DNA from 2 places in the Halobacillus sp. K22 genome. Region 1 is predicted to be linked to the other one. Evidence: a T-box and tRNA genes for the amino acid it is inferred to sense, from the RefSeq annotation. Region 1 holds a T-box; the other holds one or more tRNA genes.

What was found. A T-box is a leader RNA that pairs with one kind of tRNA and senses whether it is charged. The one in region 1 lies ahead of trpS (tryptophan--tRNA ligase), so its partner is inferred to be a tRNA-Trp.
Region 2: it encodes a tRNA-Trp, which carries the amino acid that the T-box ahead of trpS (tryptophan--tRNA ligase) is inferred to sense. The anticodon was not compared.

The regions. Positions count from the first base shown of each region.
Region 1 covers NZ_JBQQCN010000022.1:22,168-25,643, forward strand. The annotation lists gene ACTWPM_RS15075 (peptide ABC transporter substrate-binding protein) at 1-898, opposite strand, end outside; gene ACTWPM_RS15080 (DUF3899 domain-containing protein) at 1,300-1,671, shown strand; T-box leader at 1,726-1,924, shown strand; gene trpS (tryptophan--tRNA ligase) at 1,985-2,983, shown strand; gene ACTWPM_RS15090 (YjbA family protein) at 3,024-3,476, opposite strand, start outside.
Region 2 covers NZ_JBQQCN010000049.1:3,929-7,404, reverse strand. The annotation lists partial or broken rRNA gene ACTWPM_RS20465 (23S ribosomal RNA) at 1-68, shown strand, start outside; rRNA gene rrf (5S ribosomal RNA) at 225-338, shown strand; tRNA gene ACTWPM_RS20455 (tRNA-Asn) at 349-423, shown strand; tRNA gene ACTWPM_RS20450 (tRNA-Ser) at 430-522, shown strand; tRNA gene ACTWPM_RS20445 (tRNA-Glu) at 543-617, shown strand; tRNA gene ACTWPM_RS20440 (tRNA-Val) at 626-701, shown strand; tRNA gene ACTWPM_RS20435 (tRNA-Met) at 752-828, shown strand; tRNA gene ACTWPM_RS20430 (tRNA-Asp) at 960-1,036, shown strand; tRNA gene ACTWPM_RS20425 (tRNA-Phe) at 1,066-1,141, shown strand; tRNA gene ACTWPM_RS20420 (tRNA-Thr) at 1,149-1,224, shown strand; tRNA gene ACTWPM_RS20415 (tRNA-Tyr) at 1,252-1,337, shown strand; tRNA gene ACTWPM_RS20410 (tRNA-Trp) at 1,359-1,429, shown strand; tRNA gene ACTWPM_RS20405 (tRNA-His) at 1,442-1,517, shown strand; tRNA gene ACTWPM_RS20400 (tRNA-Gln) at 1,531-1,605, shown strand; tRNA gene ACTWPM_RS20395 (tRNA-Gly) at 1,615-1,689, shown strand; tRNA gene ACTWPM_RS20390 (tRNA-Cys) at 1,752-1,825, shown strand; tRNA gene ACTWPM_RS20385 (tRNA-Leu) at 1,836-1,917, shown strand; gene ACTWPM_RS20380 (hypothetical protein) at 2,081-2,431, shown strand; gene ACTWPM_RS20375 (hypothetical protein) at 2,664-3,476, shown strand, end outside.

The DNA.
Region 1 (3,476 bases):
AGCGGTACTGGTCAACGAATTCTGCTGACAGAGTCGTACGGTCAATGTCACCGCTTTGGTAAAGGTTTACGCCAGTAGAAGTTTCTTTAACAACACTTACATTAATTTTATCAAGTTTAACTGCTTCAGCATCCCAGTAATCTTCGTTCTTCTCAAGAGTCCAGCCTTCGCCGTGGTTCCATTCAGTCATTGTGAAAGGACCGTTTGAAACTAGAGTATTAGCTTCAAGAGCGAATTCTTCTCCTTGCTCTTCAACGAACTTCTGGTTCAATGGAAGGAATGTACCGAAAGTAGTTAATGATTCAAAATAAGGAATCGGTTTTTCAAGCGTAATTTCAAGCGTATAATCATCTACTGCTTTTACTCCCAGTTCTTCTGGAGGTGTTTCGCCGTCAGCGATAGCAGTTGCATTTTTAATAACTCCACCCATCATGTAAGGACCATATTCAGATCCTGTATCTGGGTTAACAGCGCGCTGCCAAGCGTAAACGAAGTCGTTCGCTGTAACAGGCTCACCGTTTGACCATGTTGCATCTTCACGCAGGTTAAATGTCCAAGTAAGGGCATCTTCACTTACTTCGTGGTCTTTCGCAATTGCTGGTTCTGGTTTTCCACCTTCACCTAGACGATAAAGCCCGTCCATTGTGGAACCAAGGAATTGGAAAGCTACTGCGTCTGTAGCAAGTGCTGGATCCATTGTTGGGATCTCTGCACTGTCCGTAATGTTAAGTACTTGTTCGCTATCTCCTGAAGATTGTTCTTCAGTATTCTCTGAATCCCCGCCGTTTTCAGAAGAACCTGAATCTCCTCCGGATTCATTTCCTCCTCCTGAACATGCAGCCAGGAACATGCTTAGTACTAATGCTAGTACCAGCAATAACCAATTTGTCTTTTTCATGTAGAAAAGACCTCCCCTAATTTTTCTAAAAGTATCGTGGCGCTTTGTCCACAATACGAATTATACAAGTTTTCTAACTATTTTGCATTACCTTTTTTTCTGAAAAATAGTATGAAGCCCATCATTATTACTTTTCTGTAACATAAAATGTGACTTTTTACCTAGTTTATTTTACAATATTATGTTGTCGAATTTAATAAATTATAAGCTTTTTTGTATAAAAAAGAACCTCAAAGGAAAGAGAATCCTTGTTTAATGCGGCTGTACGTTAAAGTAAGTGAATATATCATTCAATATTTGTTCAACCCAGAATTTTCTGTTTATTAATCCCATTTACAATTCCTTCATAGGTAAAGTCGTGGTATAATATGTACGAGTTTTTATGAAAGGTGTGACATTCAGTGAATGTGCTAAGAAATAAATGGATGGGTGTCGCAGGCAATCTTCTGCTTGTCGGCTTGCTTTTTGCCCTTTTGGCTCCTGTCTATGATTTATTCCATTTTATTAACCAGCTTTTCTATATTGCCTATTTCTATTTGTTTGTCGGGATTCTTCTATGGGTGATCCGGGGAGGATTCTTCGATGCCATTACGTATAGTATGAGAAGGTTTTACAACCGCGTTTCGAAACAGAAGGATTATCTTGATGACTGGAAAGAGAAGCCGCTTCCGTCGCAGACCATTGAAAGTACGTGGCTGAAGTTCTTCCTTTTTCATGGGGGAATGTTAACGGCAGGTTTACTGGCTTTACTGGCACTTTACTATAATCTCTAGCTAGTTGCACATTAAAAAATTATCGGATATAATATTAATTCTTACAATATAAAACTAAAGGCTATGAATAAGGAAAAGTACTCGGCATTGTAATCTTTTCAGAGAGACTGTGGAAGCTGCGAACAGTCAGGATCAGTGGGAGGAAGTGGGCCTTAGGAGCTTCTATCGACGCAGGATCAGCGTTACCGATCATGAAGTTGACTTTTAATTTTAAAAGTAATCAGGGTGGCACCGCGGATCATTCGTCCCTTCCATATTGGAGGAGATGAATGATCTTTTTTTATAGCCAAAAACTTATGATGAGGTGAAATTAATGAAAACCATTTTTTCAGGAATTCAACCGAGCGGCACATTAACACTCGGGAACTATTTAGGAGCGATGAAGCACTTCGTAGACATGCAGCATGATCAAAAATGCTATTTCTGTATCGTGGATGAGCATGCGATTACTGTACCTCAGGACCGCTTGAAACTCAGGGATAACATCCGCTCTCTCGCTGCTTTGTATTTAGCTTCAGGCATCGATACTGAGAAATCCACGTTATTTATTCAGTCAGAAGTACCGGCCCATACGCAGCTCGGATGGATGCTCCAATGTGTCAGTTATATAGGAGAACTTGAGAGAATGACCCAGTTTAAAGACAAATCAGCTGGAGGTAAGGAAGGCGTAACTTCAGGTCTTTTGACGTATCCTCCTCTCATGGCTTCGGATATTCTGCTCTATCAAACAGACATTGTGCCTGTAGGTGAAGACCAGAAGCAGCATCTTGAACTGACTAGGAATCTGGCTCAGCGTTTTAATAATAAGTATAATGACATCTTTACTGTCCCTGAGGTCCGCATTCCAAAAACAGGGGCAAGAATTATGTCTTTGCAGGATCCAACTAAGAAAATGAGTAAGTCTGACGAAAACCAAAAAGGCTTTATTTCAATGCTTGATGATGAGAATAAGATAATGAAAAAGGTAAAAAGTGCCGTAACGGACTCGGAAGGCATTGTTAAATTCGATAAGGAAAATAAACCGGGAGTATCCAATCTGCTGACTATTTACTCGATCTGCTCTGGCAAAAGCATTGAAGAGCTGGAAGCTAAATATGAAGGCGAAGGATATGGAGTCTTCAAACAGGACGTTGGAGCCGCTGTTGTGGAAACCCTGAAACCTATTCAGGACCGTTATTATGAGTTGATAGAATCCGAAGAGCTGGATGATATTTTAGATAAAGGAGCTGAAAATGCTTCTTTTGAAGCCAATAAAATGCTGCGTAAAGCGAAGAAAGCCATGGGGCTTGGCCGCGTGAGAAAGAAAAAATAAGTATGTTTTCAGAAGAAAAGCCAGAATTGAGTGCTCTCGCTCAATTCTGGCTGTTTATTTTGTGGGAGACGTGCTGGTTTTCTCCTTGCCATATGGTTTCAAAAAAGGGTTGCCCTTTGACGATTTTTTCACAGAGTTCTTCATGAAGAGAAGTCCATCCCTTGCACGTTCCTTCATATAAGAGGTCCCATGCTTCGTCATTCGTCATCTGCTTCAAGTATGGATATTGATCTGGGTCCCACTCGGTAAGCCAATATCTGATTTCCTCTGGGTGATCGGAATTCTTCAATTGGTCGAGCGCCATCATAAGTAATTGTTTTAACTGCCTCTCTCTTCGGGTCAGGCCTGCCATTTTCGCAGGGTCGAGAGAAAGAATGTGGTGTTCTTTCAATACATTTTCTTCTATTGAATAGGAAGCTGGTTTCTTACCCTGGACCATCTCAAATACGAGACGCTCTTGTCTTGGAATTAATCGGCTTTTCTTAACAGGCAG
Region 2 (3,476 bases), on a different contig from region 1:
TAGGTCCGAGGTGGAAGCGTGGTGACACGTGGAGCTGACGGATACTAATGGATCGATGACTTATCTATCCTTTAAAAAAGAAGTCGGAAGAGACGTTCGCTCGTCCGATGGTTGAATGGTCCTTATCCAGTTTTGAGGGTTTACAAAAAAACTTGTAATTTACCCTTGATTTTTTGCTCGAAAAACAATACAATATATCTTGTCCTTGAAAAAAGGAAATAAGATCTGGTGGTGAAGGCGAAGAGGTCACACCTGTTCCCATGCCGAACACAGAAGTTAAGCTCTTCAGCGCCGATGGTAGTCGGGTCGATCCCCGTGAGAGTAGGACACCGCCAGGTTTTACATTATTCCAACGTAGCTCAGTGGTAGAGCAATCGGCTGTTAACCGATCGGTCGTAGGTTCGAATCCTACCGTTGGAGCCATATTTTGGAGAGCTGTCCGAGCTGGCCGAAGGAGCACGATTGGAATTCGTGTAAACCGTTACCACGGTTTCGAGGGTTCGAATCCCTCGCTCTCCGCCATAAGTTCATTTTTCCACAATGGCCCGTTGGTCAAGTGGTTAAGACACCGCCCTTTCACGGCGGTAACACGGGTTCGAATCCCGTACGGGTCACCACTTCATATGGAGGATTAGCTCAGCTGGGAGAGCACTTGCCTTACAAGCAAGGGGTCGCAGGTTCGAGCCCTGCATCCTCCACCATTACCGCAAGGTAACTTCATACTTTATGGGAATTAGAAAACCCACATTATCGCGGGGTAGAGCAGTCTGGTAGCTCGTCGGGCTCATAACCCGGAGGTCGCAGGTTCAAATCCTGCCCCCGCAACCAATTAATATTGATGTACCACGTCGAACTTACTTCTTCGTTCATCAATAATGGTAGTACTGAAAAGTGCAACCAAATTAACTTAATGGACTACATTGAATTCAATTCTTTGTTCATTAACGTTTCAATTATATGGTCCGGTAGTTCAGTTGGTTAGAATGCCTGCCTGTCACGCAGGAGGTCGCGGGTTCGAGTCCCGTCCGGACCGCCATTTTCATACTTAGGCTATACATAAGATTCGGCTCGGTAGCTCAGTCGGTAGAGCAACGGACTGAAAATCCGTGTGTCGGCGGTTCGATTCCGTCCCGAGCCACCATTTTTTAGCCGGCCTAGCTCAACTGGCAGAGCAACTGATTTGTAATCAGTAGGTTGGGGGTTCAAGTCCTCTGGCCGGCACCATTTGATGCTAGTAGGCATATACAACATGGAGGGATAGCGAAGTTGGCCAAACGCGGCGGACTGTAAATCCGCTCCCATCGGGTTCGTAGGTTCGAGTCCTACTCCCTCCACCATTTTAATTTAATCATTCAAATAGGGGTATAGTTTAATGGTAAAACTACGGTCTCCAAAACCGTCAATGTGGGTTCGATTCCTACTACCCCTGCTTTTTTCTATGGCGGTTGTGGCGAAGTGGTTAACGCACCGGATTGTGGTTCCGGCATTCGTGGGTTCGATTCCCATCAGCCGCCCCATTTAATTTCACTTTGGGCCATAGCCAAGCGGTAAGGCAACGGTTTTTGGTACCGTCATGCGCTGGTTCGAATCCAGCTGGCCCAGCCATTTTCCACTGCGGGAGTAGTTCAGTGGTAGAACACCACCTTGCCAAGGTGGGGGTCGCGGGTTCGAATCCCGTCTCCCGCTCCATAATATTTCAATCATAATTGAACACATGTTAGAATAAACTAAAATACTACTGATCTTGTAATGGCGGCATAGCCAAGCGGTAAGGCAGAGGACTGCAACTCCTTTATCACCGGTTCGATTCCGGTTGCCGCCTCCAATGAGATTATGCCGGTGTGGCGGAATTGGCAGACGCGCACGACTCAAAATCGTGTTCCTTACGGAGTGCCGGTTCGACCCCGGCCACCGGTATTAAATATTAATCTAATGACGGCGTTATCCTTAAAGGATAACGCCGTTTTTCGTTTGACTAAAAAAGTGTTTTTTTAGCAGTGTCATAATGATCTCAAGAGGGTTTTCTCATGCATCTTATAGGGAAAGAGATAGGTAACTGTTTAATCTAGGAGGAACAAACATGCCAAACGAATCTAAGATCATCCATCACATTACAGACTACAATGAATTTAAAAATACTTGCTTAGATAACGGTGGAATGGCTTTTCCTGAACTTGAAAAGATCATGTATGACTATATATTAAGTCAGCCTTCTGAAACGATGAAATTTCAGGAGTGTGTGATTAAAGAAGAGCCAGGTGAAAATGAAGAATTGAGAAAGGTGCATCTTACTTTCCGCGACTATAACATGAATAATTATATTCGCTTATGGGGTTTTAAAAGTAATGCAGATGGCCGCGTTGTGGACATGAAGGTGGATGCTTTAGATCCAGAAACCAATGAAGTAGTGTATGAACGCCAATTGTCATAGAAGGGATGGGGGGCTGAGTTTTACTTGGTCCCCTTTCTTAACTGAATATTATTAAACCAATGTCTAATAAGGGCATTGGTTTTTTGTGCTGAATGAAGAGATGATCGGTCAGATTGAAGAATTTGAAGAGCAGGAGGTATTCACTCCTCAGAGTTTCCTGTAAAAAGTCAGTATGGTATTCGGGTACTCTGGAATTCATGATAGAATTTATGGTGATAAAGGAGGGTGTCCATTGCTCTATCTCATTCTATACATCGTTCAATTTGGAATCATTATGTACATTTACCGCAAGTGGGGGAGAGAAGAGCCTTACTTGTTCCTGAAGCTTCTAGGATACTCGTTTCTAGGCGCTTTTGCGTTCTCAATTAATCAGTGGTCTCTTCCGTTAGGGTTTATCATTTTTCTAATGTTTTTTCGGGAGCCTGCTTGGAATCGGTTAGCGAAACGGTATGCAGCTTACTTAGGTCTGTTCCTCTTCCTTACATCTTTAATCATTCCGCCTGTTCAAAATTATGTGTACGAGCGTCCACGTCACATAGATACTGCTCAAAGCCTCTCTGCGTCTGAAGAATTTGATTTTACCGAGCACTGGAACATGGTTAAGAATACATTTAATGATATTCACAACCCACGACTGCAGCGACTTGAAATGGAATTCACGGATAAAGGAGCCGTGCAGTCACTGTTCTATAATTTTAAGGTAGTCGCACAAGGGAACAGAGAAAGTAATTATTCTGTAGAGTTGAAACTGGATGAAAAAGAGTATGAAATTAAACGGAATCGTTATCAGAAGCAGAATCATCAAGTTCATCACTTAAGGCAGGACATGCACGGGCGGATCTCTCCGAAAGAATTTTTTAAGGTGATTAATGAAACGGGACTAGAGGCGTTCATGCAAAATAAGGATACCCAATATTATTCGCTTAACGCAGAAGGAGCGGTTCGCTCTTTGTCTGGAAATCCAGAGAACACGTTTATGGTCACCACTTCCGGTACAAGACCGGTGATCGAAGGGCAGCTTCCAATAGACGCGGTACGGATGACA